4 regions of the Paenibacillus sp. FSL H7-0357 genome follow, and region 4 is predicted to be linked to each of the others. Evidence: riboswitches for the same ligand, from Rfam matches in the RefSeq annotation. Region 4 holds a riboswitch; each other region holds the start of a gene.
What was found. A riboswitch is a leader RNA that binds a small molecule or an ion and turns the genes downstream of it on or off. The one in region 4 is predicted to bind cyclic di-GMP.
Positions count from the first base shown of each region.

Region 1: another riboswitch for cyclic di-GMP. It lies ahead of H70357_RS11330 (S-layer homology domain-containing protein); the one in region 4 lies ahead of H70357_RS34910 (anti-repressor SinI family protein).
Region 2: another riboswitch for cyclic di-GMP. It lies ahead of H70357_RS03095 (transglutaminase-like domain-containing protein); the one in region 4 lies ahead of H70357_RS34910 (anti-repressor SinI family protein).
Region 3: another riboswitch for cyclic di-GMP. It lies ahead of H70357_RS15175 (hypothetical protein); the one in region 4 lies ahead of H70357_RS34910 (anti-repressor SinI family protein).

Region 1 is NZ_CP009241.1:2,625,432-2,629,164, forward strand. It holds gene H70357_RS11320 (SDR family NAD(P)-dependent oxidoreductase) at 1-488, opposite strand, end outside; gene H70357_RS11325 (TetR/AcrR family transcriptional regulator) at 791-1,459, shown strand; cyclic di-GMP riboswitch class I at 1,741-1,834, shown strand; gene H70357_RS11330 (S-layer homology domain-containing protein) at 1,979-3,733, shown strand, end outside.
Region 2 is NZ_CP009241.1:693,379-697,111, forward strand. It holds gene H70357_RS03085 (GtrA family protein) at 1-293, shown strand, start outside; gene H70357_RS03090 (class D sortase) at 390-995, shown strand; cyclic di-GMP riboswitch class I at 1,117-1,198, shown strand; cyclic di-GMP riboswitch class I at 1,272-1,354, shown strand; gene H70357_RS03095 (transglutaminase-like domain-containing protein) at 1,368-2,174, shown strand; rRNA gene H70357_RS03100 (16S ribosomal RNA) at 2,536-3,733, shown strand, end outside.
Region 3 is NZ_CP009241.1:3,507,090-3,510,822, forward strand. It holds gene H70357_RS15160 (DUF4179 domain-containing protein) at 1-499, opposite strand, end outside; gene H70357_RS15165 (sigma-70 family RNA polymerase sigma factor) at 468-1,046, opposite strand; gene H70357_RS34350 (aminoglycoside 6-adenylyltransferase) at 1,167-1,934, shown strand; cyclic di-GMP riboswitch class I at 2,061-2,152, shown strand; gene H70357_RS15175 (hypothetical protein) at 2,203-3,258, shown strand; gene H70357_RS15180 (hypothetical protein) at 3,398-3,733, shown strand, end outside.
Region 4 is NZ_CP009241.1:408,683-412,415, forward strand. It holds gene H70357_RS01825 (2-oxoglutarate dehydrogenase E1 component) at 1-816, opposite strand, end outside; cyclic di-GMP riboswitch class I at 1,301-1,385, shown strand; gene H70357_RS34910 (anti-repressor SinI family protein) at 1,413-1,565, shown strand; gene H70357_RS01830 (helix-turn-helix domain-containing protein) at 1,666-1,998, opposite strand; gene H70357_RS34060 (hypothetical protein) at 2,420-3,490, shown strand; gene sipW (signal peptidase I SipW) at 3,509-3,733, shown strand, end outside.

The DNA of each region.
Region 1 (3,733 bases), 2.2 Mb from region 4:
AAGACAAAAGCTTTGGTTGCCCCATACACAGCCATATAGGGGAGCGGCTGAAATCCTGCGGTGGACGATACATTGATCACAGTACCAGAGCTTCTGCGCAGCATATCCGGCAAGAATAAATGAGTCATATTTACGACGGCAGCAACATTCAACATAATCTCCTCATGCTGCCGCTGGCCTGAGATTTGCTCGAACCTCCCATGAGTGGCAAATCCGGCATTATTGACCAGCAGCTCAATCTCAAGTTTCAACAGCTGGCATTGCTGGAACAATTCGCTTGGTGCACTTGCTTCCGTAAGATCCATAGCTATGACTTTGACTTTGATGTTATAGCTTCTTTCGAGTTCCGCTGCCAAGTCATCGAGTTTGTTCTTAGATCTGGCTACGAGAACCAGATGGCTTCCTTGTTTAGCCAGCTGTATTGCAAATTGTTCGCCAATGCCGGAAGAGGCACCTGTGACTAGCGACCATTTTCCTTGAATATTCATAAAATTACTCCTCCTATTAAAACGATGTATTCGTTAGGAAACGATGTTACCGATTGTGCGAAAAAAATTACTTTAAACGTAGTGCCCAAAGCAATATTAGCTTGTTAGTTGGTAACAGTGTTTCCTATTGAAATCATAGTAACCTGCTGGCTGGAGAAAGTCAAACCTTCTTTTTTTAAAATTTGCAAGAAGATATGTGCATGTATGATTGACTTTGTGGAATCGACTGTATAGAATGCGTGGTATATGATTGGAAACTGCGTTTCCCGAGAATAACAACATAACTAAAGAAGGCGATTAAGTTGAATGAACCTAATAATTTTGCTGACGCAAGCAATAGAAAGCTGACAACCTACCAGGAAGCCCGCTTACAGAACACAGCTAGTCTTCGTCAACTCGTAGTTGATGCAGCAGCCTTTATTCTTCAGGAAGAAGGGCCGGAAGCTGTCACCGTGCGAAAAGTAGCTCAGAAGATGGGTTGCTCGACCAAGATCATCTACAGTCTGTTTGCTAATAAAGAAGGTTTAGCCCAGCAATTATATCTGGAGGGCTGCAAAATACTCTCGAGCGAATTTGAGAGTGCTTCACAGTCAGAGGATCTGCAGCAGTATTTAATTAATCTGGCAGAAGTGTATTGGGAATTTGGCCAGCGCTATACCAGCTACTATAAATTGATGTTTGGGGGAGCATTTGCAGATTTCAAACCGGATGAGCAGAGCATGAAAGGCACTGTTACTGCTATGCGGCGCTTGTTGTCCGTGATTGTCAGCGCTAAAGAGCAAGGCCTAATTGCTGGTGATTCAAATGCGGAATTTATTGTAGGTACGATTTGGTCCTCTCTTCACGGAGTGATTCACCTGCACATAGGAGGACATTTGGGAAGTGTCGCAGCGTCGCACGCAGTGTATAAAGGAACGGTAGCTCTACTTGCAAACTCGCTGTTTGCACCTGCAGCCGCAGCCAAGCATTAAAGCAGGAGTAGTTAGTGAAATCCTTTATATAGGGCCTGGGTTCGAATCCTGAGAGTCTATAACACAATTAAACGGCAGAGATGCCGTTTTTTTGTTTCTAAATTTGTTTTAAATCTTTACAAATGTCGAAGAATGAGGCCTATTTCCGAAAAAAGGAAAAGGTATATAAGTAAGGGAGAACTAGGACTTATTAATTTAATAGGGATAAATTCCGATAAAGAAAGAGTCCTGTACAACTAAAGTCACACCTGCATACCCATAACGGGACAGAAAAACCGAGTTTGAAACAAAGGCAAATCCGTACGAAAGTCGGAGACGCAAAGCCACGGGTCTACTTCATCCAAAGGAGGATGTTAAGACAGCCGGGCCGCTCAAGGCACTTGGTTTTTTGGCGTGCCTACAAATAGCGCTGGGGGAGAGAAGTAAATGAGGTTTAGAAGGAAAGGGAAGTTTTCGCGGACGGTTGTGTCCGCAGTGGCGGTGAGTATGCTTGTGGGCCTGTTTAGCGGAGGCCTTAGCATGAAGCAGGTTTTGGCTGCCGGGACCGATCCGGGTAGAACGGACTATAACGTATCCGGCGACCAGATTGTATGGCTGGAAGCAGAGGCCGACGGGGTGAAGCAGGTTCACGCGATGAATCAGGCCAGTGGTGCCAGCACTGTTCTTACATCGGGTTCATCCGCCAAGGATGCGCCTTATGTGAGCGGCAACGTTGCAGTGTGGGCCGACAAAGGAACAGAGCAGGAGTCTTCACTGAACTGGGATATTTACACTGCCGATCTTGAGACGGGTACCCGAAGAAAGCTTAACAAACAGTCTGGCACATATGGCAATCCGACTACAGATGGAGTCGGTGTAGTCTGGTACGAGCGCAAAAATTACGGCAGCATGATCTATCATGATCTGGCTACGGGTGTTGAAGCCGACCTCGGCGAAGGACGTTTCCCGGTGCTGGCCGGCGGCAATGTGGTGTATAAGAATGCCCGTGACGGGGGGCTCAGTCTGCTCCATTTGAAAAGCGGGGCTACGCGTGCACTTGTTAGTTTGGGCGGAGCAAGCTATGTGGACTGGTTTGTTTTTAACGGCAGCGATGTGCTGTTTAAGCAAAAAAATGGGTCTTCCGAGAGCAAATATGTGATTTTGAATATCAAGGACCTAACTGCTCTGCCTGTGGATCTCACCGAGATGAAGCCTGGAGGAACCCAGTATGCCTTCATGTCGATAGGTGAAGGACAGGCAGTTTTTCAAGAGGAAAGGGACGGTGCTGCCACATTGCAGCAAGTGAACCTTACTACATATGCAGTGAAATCACTGCCAGCAATAGAGCCCGGAACGAAGCTGATCGGCATTACCGGGGATAAACTGCTTTACAGCAAGAAGGATGATTACATAGAGTCGATAGACCTGAAAGAAGGATCAACCCCTCCGAGTCCGGGAGCCACTCCAAGTCCAGGGGTAACCCCAACGCCAGGAACGACTCCAACTCCAGGGACAACCTCAACTCCAGGTGCAGTTCCAAATCCAGGCGCAGATCCGAGTCCGGGTGCAACCCCGGAAGTGAAGACCACTGTAGTGACCGGAGCCAAGGACAGTCAGGTTATCGGAAGTGCGGGAGGTACTTTGTCTGTACTGAATGGCTGGGCACGGCTGGAGATTGCAGCAGGAACCTTCCCTGACAATACCACTGTAAGCTTGGCCCAAGCTGAGCTGGAGAAAGAAGTACTGCTCGACGCAACAGGCAAAAAACTGCTGAAGGCAGGTTCTGCGTGGCAGGTGCAAGCGAGTGCTCCGTTCCTGATGCCGGCCAAGCTGACGGTAGGGTACCCGAAGGAAGCGCCTTGGACGACAGGTCGTGAGAAGCTTGGAATCTATAGCAACGATCTGGCAAAAGGCATATGGAACTATATTGGCGGAGTGACTGCGGCGGAAGACGCCGTTGTTCAATCCAGAATTATAGCTTCCGGACTATATGCGGTAATGCTGCGCGGAGCTGAATTCACAGATATGTCAGGCCACTGGGCGCAGCAAGCTGTAGAGGTGCTGGGGGCTAGGGGGATTGTGAACGGGATGAACGGAACCGCTTATGCGCCAAAAGGGATCCTGACCCGGGCTGAATTCACCAAGTTGCTGGCAGCAACTCTTGGATTGCAGCCGCAGCGGCCGGAGACACCGGCTTTCCGTGATGTTTCAGCTGCGAACTGGTCCTACCCTTATGTGGAAGCAGCTGCAGCGGCAGGAATCGTAACGGGAGAAGGTGGACTTTTTCACGGCAAT
Region 2 (3,733 bases), 280 kb from region 4:
GTATGATGAACACCCCGGCACAGATTATTTCTTATAGCGCAGGGACAGCGAACAGTTTTTTTTGGAACAAGAAGGTGACCTTTAAGGATAAGAGTCAGGCTAGCAAGGACAGTTTTGACCGTATGCAATTAGTCCGATTCATCATACTGAACCTGGTTGTACTGGGGATATCAGTGCTGCTGATGCATCTGCTAACGGACAAATTTGGAGTTCAGGTGCTGATTTCCAAAGTGCTGGTTACGTTCGTCACCGTCATCATCAATTTCTTTGGCAGCCGTAAATGGGTATTTTAAGTCAAATGTTGGGCCGTGGAGTTTCTTTATCTTAAAGATCGGGGGGATTTGATGCGTAAGTTTTCCTATTTGATCATAATTGCAGGAGTTCTAGTCATGCTGTATCCAAAAGCGAGCGAATGGTATAACGACCGGCAGCAAGAGAAGCTGCTGAAGGAGGCTGAACAGGCTTATAGTGAGCTGGCCCCTTCGTCAGAGCCCGATCTGAAAAAACAGTACGCCGAGGTCACTGCACTGCTGGCAGAAGAATCAGCTGGGGATGAACCAGTGCAGGCTGCCGAACCGGCAGAGCAGGAAATAGAGGTCGGCGGCAAAGTGACCGGAATTATCACAATCGACAAAATCGATTTGAAATTGCCCATATTGGAAGGGGCGACCAAAGCCAACATGAAGCATGCCGCAGCCCATATGAAGGAAACCGCTCCAATCGGTGAAATAGGCAATGCTGCCATAGCTGCACACAGGTCTAGGACTACAGGGAGATTATTCAACAGACTGAACGAAGTAAAGGTCGGAGATACCATTTCCGTCAAGACAAGCGATCAGGAGTATAAATACGAGGTTTATGATATCTCGATTGTTGAGCCTACGGATGTGTCTGTACTGAACGGGAATAAACAAGATAAGATCCTTACCCTCATTACGTGTGATCCTTTGGTAAATCCGACCCATCGACTGATTATCCACGCTAAAGCGGTTTGAAGTAAGAGAACAGATCATAAAATGCGAAAATTATAAAAATTTAAATGAATTAAGTAGAAATCTAGTGATTTAGGTCTTGTAACTAGGCATTAATATGATACTATATAACTATAAAAGCTAAACACGATAACGGCAAACCTATCGAAAGGTAGGGACGCAAAGCTAAAGGGCCTTCCCTGTAAGGATGGCAGCCAGCTACCGAATGAAGAGGCTTTTTTTGTTTGTTCTTAAGATGAATCTAGTATATTCCAATAGTAGTAGGAACAGATAAAGCTTAAACGATAACGGCAAACCTATCGAAAGGTAGGGACGCAAAGCTAAAGGGCCTTCCCGGGTATGGATGGCAGCCAGCTACCGAAAGGGGTTTTATCCATGAAGAAGTTCTATTATATGTTCTTGACCTTGTTCGTCCTGGTTACTTCTGTTCAAGTAAGCACAGCTAACGCATCCAGCGTAGAGTCGGGCTGGTTAAATACATCGCAATTGAGCCAAGGGGTTGTCCAAGTTTCCTATGATGTTCCCAAGGACAAACGTATCAAGCTCATGATTACTAAAGACAACAAGAGCTACTCTTATAACTTATATGCCTCCAAAGCTACAGAAACGTTTCCACTGCAGCAGGGGAATGGCGCTTATAAAGTGTCAGTCCTAGAGAACACCAGCGGCAACAAATACAAAGTGCTTTCTTCCGAAACCGTAGACCTGAGCATGAGCAACACCAACGCCGTATATTTGAGTTCCGTACAGAATGTGAAATGGAATTCTTCCGATAAAGCAGTACTGAAAGCTAAGCAGCTTACGCAAGGGCTGACCACTGATGAAGCAAAGGTACAAGCTATCTATAATTACATCGTGGCGAATGTAAAGTACGACTACACCTTGGCGGCTAATGTTACGCAGGATTATATCCCGAACAACGACAACACACTCGCTAGTAAGAAAGGGATTTGCTACGATTATGCATCTTTGTTCGCCACTATGCTCCGCAGTGAAGGGATTCCGACAAAGCTGGTAATGGGCAATACGAGTTATGTATCTGTATATCATGCCTGGAATGAAGTATTGCTTAACGGCAAATGGGTAACGATCGATACGACAGTGGACGCCGGATTAGGTAAGAACAAAGAAACAGGCTTCACCAAAGCGTCGAGCAAATATACAGCAGCTAAGATCTACTAATCCTGTAGAATGATGATTACTCTAAGATAACCGGCTTAATATTTAAGCCGGTTATCTTTTTTTGTTTAAGGGGTTGCTTTTTTATATTGATGTGGGGTATTATAGGTAAGCGTTGTTAGAGCGCACCCAAGTAAATAAGGAATGGCTGAAAAGTTGTTTCAAAAAAAAGCTTGCGTTTCTAAATCAAACGTGATATATTATAAGAGTTGCTGGTGACGAGATAATCGACACTGACAACGAGCTTGATCTTTGAAAACTGAACAACGAGTGAGTATGGAAATCACGCAAGTGAGATCCAAAATTAGAGAATGTAAATTCTCGTCAGATGTTTCAAATTGAGCAATCGCTCTTTCTAAATACCAATTTGGAGAGTTTGATCCTGGCTCAGGACGAACGCTGGCGGCGTGCCTAATACATGCAAGTCGAGCGGAGTTATGAAGGAGCTTGCTCCGGATTAACTTAGCGGCGGACGGGTGAGTAACACGTAGGCAACCTACCTCTTTGACTGGGATAACTACCGGAAACGGTAGCTAATACCGGATAATTCCTTTGTTCACATGGACGAAGGATGAAAGGCGGAGCAATCTGCTACAAGGAGATGGGCCTGCGGCGCATTAGCTAGTTGGTGGGGTAACGGCTCACCAAGGCGACGATGCGTAGCCGACCTGAGAGGGTGAACGGCCACACTGGGACTGAGACACGGCCCAGACTCCTACGGGAGGCAGCAGTAGGGAATCTTCCGCAATGGGCGAAAGCCTGACGGAGCAACGCCGCGTGAGTGATGAAGGTTTTCGGATCGTAAAGCTCTGTTGCCAGGGAAGAACGTCCGGTAGAGTAACTGCTACCGGAGTGACGGTACCTGAGAAGAAAGCCCCGGCTAACTACGTGCCAGCAGCCGCGGTAATACGTAGGGGGCAAGCGTTGTCCGGAATTATTGGGCGTAAAGCGCGCGCAGGCGGCTATTTAAGTCTGGTGTTTAAACCTTGGGCTCAACCTGAGGTCGCACTGGAAACTGGGTGGCTTGAGTACAGAAGAGGAAAGTGGAATTCCACGTGTAGCGGTGAAATGCGTAGATATGTGGAGGAACACCAGTGGCGAAGGCGACTTTCTGGGCTGTAACTGACGCTGAGGCGCGAAAGCGTGGGGAGCAAACAGGATTAGATACCCTGGTAGTCCACGCCGTAAACGATGAGTGCTAGGTGTTAGGGGTTTCGATACCCTTGGTGCCGAAGTTAACACAGTAAGCACTCCGCCTGGGGAGTACGGTCGCAAGACTGAAACTCAAAGGAATTGACGGGGACCCGCACAAGCAGTGGAGTATGTGGTTTAATTCGAAGCAACGCGAAGAACCTTACCAGGTCTTGACATCCCTCTGAATCCACTAGAGATAGTGGCGGCCTTCGGGACAGAGGAGACAGGTGGTGCATGGTTGTCGTCAGCTCGTGTCGTGAGATGTTGGGTTAAGTCCCGCAACGAGCGCAACCCTTGACTTTAGTTGCCAGCAGGTTAAGCTGGGCACTCTAGAGTGACTGCCGGTGACAAACCGGAGGAAGGTGGGG
Region 3 (3,733 bases), 3.1 Mb from region 4:
GTCCGTTTTCATCCATGATAGTGATGTTGAGCACCAAACGGGTAGGATCAGCCACTACGTCCTGCAGGACTAAGGTATAGCCTTTATCGCTTTTCTCTATGTCAGGCTGCTGCACCACACCGAGTATTTTGGCGTCCAGCAGACCAAGCTCTGCCCACTGGTTGGCAAGGAGGAACGGTTTCTGTGGAGGGGTGGATAACGTCTCTGAGACTGTACCTGATCTGCCAATGAAAAACAGTAATGAAGCAATTCCTATCACTGCAGCAACAGAGCTGCCCCACTTTAAACCTCTTTTTAGGGTGCGGCCCGTTTGCATTCCGGATATCTCGGATAATTTTTGCCCGGAGGCGGGCTGTATCTCTGTATTGCGAACTTGTTCCATAACGCGCTCTGTGAAATCATCAGCTAGATTAGAGCTTGTATACAATTGTGAATCCGTCAGTAGATCGTTATCAGTGCCGGACAAGTCATTGTGATTGGTGTAAGCCCATTTTTTCATTGGAACCCTCCCTGGATTTCGACCATTGTTTCTTCAGCTTTTGACGGGCGCGGTGGAGACAATTTTTGACCTGGTGCATAGGCATTCCCGTTATCGCTGAGATTTCCTCATAGGATAATTCATTGGTATAGCGAAGCAGCAGTACAATCCGGTATCGCTCTGGAAGCTTGGCCAATTTCCGGTGCATTTCAAGCTCGTCTTCCTTACGCATATACTGCTCTTCAGGGGTTGGCCCGTGATCCTTCTCCTCCAGTAAGTTGCTTGTTAGGCCAGGGGATTTCCGCCTTTTCAGTGACCTGAAGTGGTTGATCGCAATGGCGTACAGCCAAGCGGCAAAGCTTGATTGGCCATGATGCTCGCGGAGTTTCTGGTATGCTTTGATAAATGTTTCCTGGGCCAAATCCTGTGCATCCTGGTGACTGGCGCCCATACCGAGCAGCAGACCATACAAGCTCGACTTGTATTTGTCTACGAGTACCGCAAAGGCCTCCCGGTTGCCCTGCAGCACTTCGGCAATGATTTGTTTGTCGTTTTCCTGTGCCTTCATCCAGTGCCTCCCATTAATTTATTTGTATATAAGACGCACCAGCGCCACAATATTTCTCACTTTTTATAAAAAAGAAAGATTATGTTCAGATCATACTACACATTGCAGGGGGAAGAGAGAATGAAACAAGACGAAGCAATCCGTCAGGTAGGCTTGGCTGTAAAGGATGATCCGGCAGTCAGGGCGGTATTTCTGAAAGGTGCACATGCCAGAGGACAGCAGGATGTTTACTCGGATGTTGATTTGTACTGTTTGGTCCACAGCGAGGGCTTGACGGATTTTTTAACGCGCAGAATATCCTATATGGAGAGCTATAAACCGCTGATATTCTGGTCGGAAGCTAACTTCGTAGGACCACAAATTGTTGGCGTGTTTGAAGACGGTCTGCATTTCGATCTTTATACAGTGACTGAGGAGAGTCTGAAACAAACCGAGCAAATCCTTGTCCTGCATGATCCCGAGGGATGTCTTGCCAACTACAAAGCAGAGAGCTTCCCCATGTCGGATGTAGAGATTACGAGAATCCTTTCCGGTTTCACTTTCAGTCTTCTGGAATTTGAAACCGCGTATCTCCGCGGCGATTTGCTCTGGGCACACCGGCTTGGCAGTCATCTGGCGGCAGATCTAATGATAGTTCTGCGGCATGTAGCAGATCCTTCTACAGCGCAGCTCGGCATTAAGAGATTGCATCACAAACTCAGTCCACAGCAACTGGATGAGTTAACAGGAGCGTTAAATGCTCTTGGACCGGACGCACTCCCTTCAGGTGTCCAGAAGCTGGTGGACCTCGCTGTGGTGTTGATTGCAGACTTGACCGAACGGCTGTCAGAGAACTGGAATCAGCGTTTTTTCGATTTTATGGTCAAACGGATCTATGCACTATCGTAACAAAACAGATACAGCGAACAATATTTGAATGTGAGAAAAAAGAAGGATAATGACTACTCTTGTCGAATTATAAATTTAGATAGATAATAAATACCAAAATATGTTTGTGATTCGGAAGCGCCAGCTGATGAACAAAGGCAACTCCGCCGAAAGGCGGAAGACGCAAAGCCACCGGTCTAAACCGCTCACGAAAGCGGCATGACAGCGGGGACGCTCATGTAGTTTGGTTTTTTGTTGTCTAAATACAACAAAAGGAGAATAAAAAAACATGTTTTTGAAGATTCGCCACAAAATAAGGCCAGGTTTAGCGTTTATTCTGGCTGCGGCCTTGGCTGCAGGACCCCTGATTGCTACTCCGGTCCACGCAGCTGCGAAGTACACTTTTACAGATGTCAAAACTGCATATAACATGCCGCTTGACTACAACTACAAGTTCACGGGTGACACGATCGCTTCACTGGAGAAGGATAGCAAAGGGGCTTATCAGCTGTACTTACATAACTGGAAGAAGAAGACGACGGAGAAAGTCACTTCTACTAACACGTTCAAAACGAACCTGCAGCTCCTGGGAGACAGTGTTTATTATTATGAGTCTACAATTGAAGTGACTAAACGAATTAATATCTACCCGAAGAAGCTGGTACAGTACAATTTGAAAACAAAAAAAACAAGCGAGCTTCCGCTGGAAGTGAAAACTCCGGAATTACTGGGTGTGGGTGACAAATATTATGCACACAGCAGTGGCTCAGATTTTTACTTCACTAACAAAACGACGCTGGAAACTCAGACCATCAATGATCTCGGTTTTGATCAGGTCCACCAGTTTGTAGATGACAAGTTCATCTATAGCAAATGGGACACCGGCACGTTGTATCTGTATGATCTGCCAAGTTCAAAAACAATTGAGCTTTACAAGCTGAAAGAAAATGAATCCTTCAACCTCGTAGCTTCGAATGGTAAAGATATTGTCTGGATGATTGACTCCAAAGAAGTGGATGCTGCCGGCAAGACCAAAAATTATTTCATTTATATGACGATGGACCGCAGTAAAGCCGGAGCTCCGGTTAAAGTATTGCTTAAACGTGAATGGGTAAATGGCGACCGGAATGATCTATTAATCGTGGGTGACAATTATGCGGTGTTCTCGGAAATGATGAACAATAAACTGGTAGCCCGCGGAGTGAACCTCCGAAACGGGGAACTCTTTTTGCTTGGGGAACGAAACCGCAGTGCGGACAATTTTGTGTATTTCAATAAAGACACACTGATCTCACGCGACGCAAATGACTATATTGTGCTTCGTACAATAGTCAGAACGCCATAAATGAATTTTCAGAAACTATCAAAAAAACAGTGCAATTTGACGATAGTAGTAAAGCGGTAAATTTTGGGTATGAACCTATTTCCAATGAATCCCGCAACCGCAAATTGAAAAAAAACAACTAGAGGAGTGTCGTTAAAAAATGATCGCAGAAACTAAAATGTACCCGGAATTCAACACCATCTTCATCAGCTTGCATGGATTTGCCGAATTGGCTGAAACGGTAAAAGAAGTGGAAATATTCGAGGCGTCCATGCCGACTTTGCCGATCCACGAGATGTCTCTGATTATTGACTGCAACGATATGGCGCCCTTCAAGCCGGAGATACTACCGGTTCTGGAACGCTGCTATGTGCTGTATAACGGTTTTAAACATGCGGTTCTGGTGAATCCGAAGAAAGTAGTAGCCAAATCTCAATTACAGAGAGTAGCTCCAAGCGCCGGATTTAAAGGACATTTTGTGGATACGGTGGAAGAG
Region 4 (3,733 bases):
ATGGAATTCCGAGAAAATAATATCATAAGGTTTGCCCAGGATATGAGCCAGGACGTTAAGCCGTCCGCGATGCGCCATACCCATCAGGATATGTTCCGCACCGTCATGAGCGGCAGCACGCACGATTTCATCCAGCATCGGCACCAAGGCGTCATTGCCTTCCAGGCTGAAGCGTTTCTGGCCGACAAAAGTTTTATGAAGGAAAGTTTCGAATTGCTCTACCTGAATCAGCCTTTTCAGCAATTCTTTGCGCTCTGTGTTGTTTAGAGGCGCGGGAGAGCTGGTAGATTCCGCCTGGCTGTTCAGCCAGCGCAGCTCCTGCTCGTCACGCACATGCCCGAATTCATAGGCAATGGTCTGCGTGTAGGCCTGGCGCATCCGGTGAACGGCATCCCAAGCAGTATGAACGTCATTCGGGGCATTCTCCCAGATCAGCGAGGCGGGCATAGCCATTAAATCCTCGCGGGTCAGATCATAGGTTTCGTACTCCAAATATTTCGCCATCGGATTGTTTCCCCGGTCCAGCGGGTCGATATTGGCGGCCATATGGCCATGTATGCGGATATTGGCGATCAGCTTGGATGCCCTTACGGCCTTTCTAAGCCACTCAGTATCTCCTGAAACCACAGGCAGCGGTGCCTGTTCGGCATCAGGAGCCAATGGAGGGGGGCCGGAAAGGGTGAAGAGATCGCGGTAATTATGCTCTACTAAAGTTGGATCTTTTACAAATTGCTCATATTTCTCTTGGATGTAACCCAGATTGGGTCCGTAATACTTGCTCCACACAGTTTCGTTATAGGGATCTTTGGCTGCCATGAATACATCCTCCTAACGGATGAACTCCACGCGCGCCAAAATTTCGCCGGCGCCCTTGTGGAGCTTCGATGTTTGCGGTTTCATTCCTCATCTTATTGTGCAACTTTCAAGGCGGGTAATCAATTCATACTTTGGTTGAATCCGTTCGCAAAACGGTATGATTCAGTGCCTAATTCATACAGAACTATTATAAGTTTGGTTTCTTAACTATATGAAAATGATGCGGCGGTGTGATTGAAATGAACGAAATAAAAAAGTTGTTTTCAGTTTTCATATATACATATATAGATAAAGAGGCTTGTTCTACAATTTTTTGGGATTATCGAGTAATTCGTACAAGCAGTTGGCAAAATAATCAATTATTTTCCGTTTCTAATTATACAATATTCCCATAAATCGACACACTTTTCGTGTAAGATATTGTATAATGTTATTGCGGATAACGGTTTCATGAATTTCTAACCAGATCCTTTCATGTAAAGGATCCAGTAAAGGGTAAACCTGCCGAAAGACAGGGGCACAAAGTCTCGGGTCTAATGTAGAAATACTACGACGGCCGGACTGCCTGGGGACGCGTAATCTTAGGAGGAGATTTCTTGGATAAGTCCAACCAGGGGAACAACGGAGAACTGCAGACAGTTGATCTGGATTTAGAATGGGTCTATTTGCTGATGTCGGCTAAGCAGGCGGGCATCAAAGCGGATGAAATCCGCCAATTTTTTAATGAGAAGACTTTGCAGGCGATGTAGCAGTTGGTTGTTAAAAGTTTTTGTACATACAGAAAGGGCACAGCGGATCTCTCCGCTGTGCCCTTTCTGTATGACCGGCAGTAGAAGGAACCTGCATGAATCAGGAATCCTTCTGCTCCAACCGCCATTTTTGATAGTCCAAGAACTCTTTGAATTCCCGCTTGCTTATACCCGAAGCCATAGCTTCCAGTACGAGCCGGGACCATTCTCCATCCAGAGGTGACTCCTGCACATCGGAAGGCTCGCCGTAAAGCAGCGCATGAATGGATACCTGAAGTGCGTCAGCGATTTTTTCAATAAATTGAATAGAGGGGTTAGATTGTATATTTCTTTCCACATTGCTTAAGTATGATTTCGCCACATCAGCCTTATCCGCAAGCTCCGAAAGAGACAAGCCTTTTTCCAGACGGAGATGGTGGATGCGACTTCCCATATTATCTGGCACGATAAAAACGCCCCTCCGTACTTTTTGTTACAGTATAACAAATAACCGGAAGACGGACAAAGCACTATAGAATCAGTTCCGGTATGAATGATCCCCCTTTTATGTCGTTTCCACTCCACATCCCCATTATTTTTATTCCCTCTACGGTATCATTTAGATTTTTCATACGAAAACGTTCGTTAAAAAGTACGATAAGCTGAGGAAAATGAAGCTAAAAGCAGAATTTTAACTATAAATCGTTCTTTATTAAGAATATTGCAACAAAATGAGATTTTTGATTTGTAGGAGTAATGGCATATACTTACGTCATGGTTCTTAATAACGAACAAAAATCGTTCGTCATAAAGGCTGGGTGTTAATAGATTACCTTGTTTGCAGGAAATTGCAAGCAGCTAAAGGAGAGGCTCCTGTGAGGCTTTCACGTTCTTCCCGGAATAGAAACATCCGTCGGTATACGCTTCCCCAAATTGCAGGGATCGTAGTGATTTCGGCTTATGGCATCGGCCAAATTACAACGCCCACGTATGCATTGCTGACTAACGTCGCAGCAACCGAATCATCCAATATCACCACAGCATTTGTGTTTCCAAGCACGGTCGATCACATTGCCAACCAAGCCAGCGAAGCGATGAAGCTTGCGGTCCAGCAGCGTGAAGCGGCGAGAGAGGTGCTAGCGGAGATAACGGATAAGAATACGGACTCGGAGACCGCAGAGGGACGTATTGGAGGTATTCAAGAGGCTGCTGCACAAACGCGTGAGGCTGCGGCCGGCGCGGCTGCTTTTTTAGCTGAGCTTCAAGGCTATCTAACACGCTCGCAATTAGAGCTGGAGCAGCAAGTCAATGAAGTGAACCAGAGACTTTCTCCATATGAGGTCGATTTTAATCAATTAACAGCCGCACAAAATAACGATATCCCGGTATTCGAACAATTGCTCAGCCAAGCCAATCTAACGCTGGGCGAATTTCAGGAGATGGTTAGAAAGCTAAGCTCCATCAGAAGAGTGGACGCTTATGTGCAGGCAGCCTATCATCAGGCATCGACCGCGGCCGAACAGGCTAGGAGTTATGCGGACGAAACCTCGTTGATGCATACAGAGGCCGCTGACGTGATCCAAGGACTGAAAGAGGCTGAGAAGAAGGCGAAGCTCGAAGCGGAAGAAAAGGCGAAGCTCGAAGCCGAGGAGAAAGCGAAACTCGAGGCTGAGAAGAAGGCGAAGCTCGAAGCGGAAGAAAAGGCGAAGCTCGAAGCCGAGGAGAAAGCGAAACTCGAGGCTGAGAAGAAGGCGAAGCTCGAAGCTGAGGAGAAAGCGAAACTCGAGGCTGAGAAGAAGACGAAACTCGAAGCCGAGGAGAAAGCGAAGCTCGAAGCTGAGGAGCAAGCAAAGCCTGATAAGACTGCTGAGCCTGAAGCCCCTGCCCCGGACGCGAATCCTGACAGCATAACGGTAAAAATAGGCGAAAAGCAAGGCGTATTCTAAACAAGGCGGTGCTCTCCAGTGATACTTAAATGGACTCGTAACCTATTGATGTATGCGTTAATTCTCATTTTTCTACTTACGCTGGTATCTGCAATCACTAGCCGGATGAATGGCGGAACGCCCAAGATTCTGGGCAAGGAAATTCTAACGGTGCTCTCCGGCTCCATGGAGCCCGGAATTCAGACGGGGGCTGTCATTGCCGTCAAACCGGTGAGTGAACAGAGTCAGGGATCTTTTAAACCA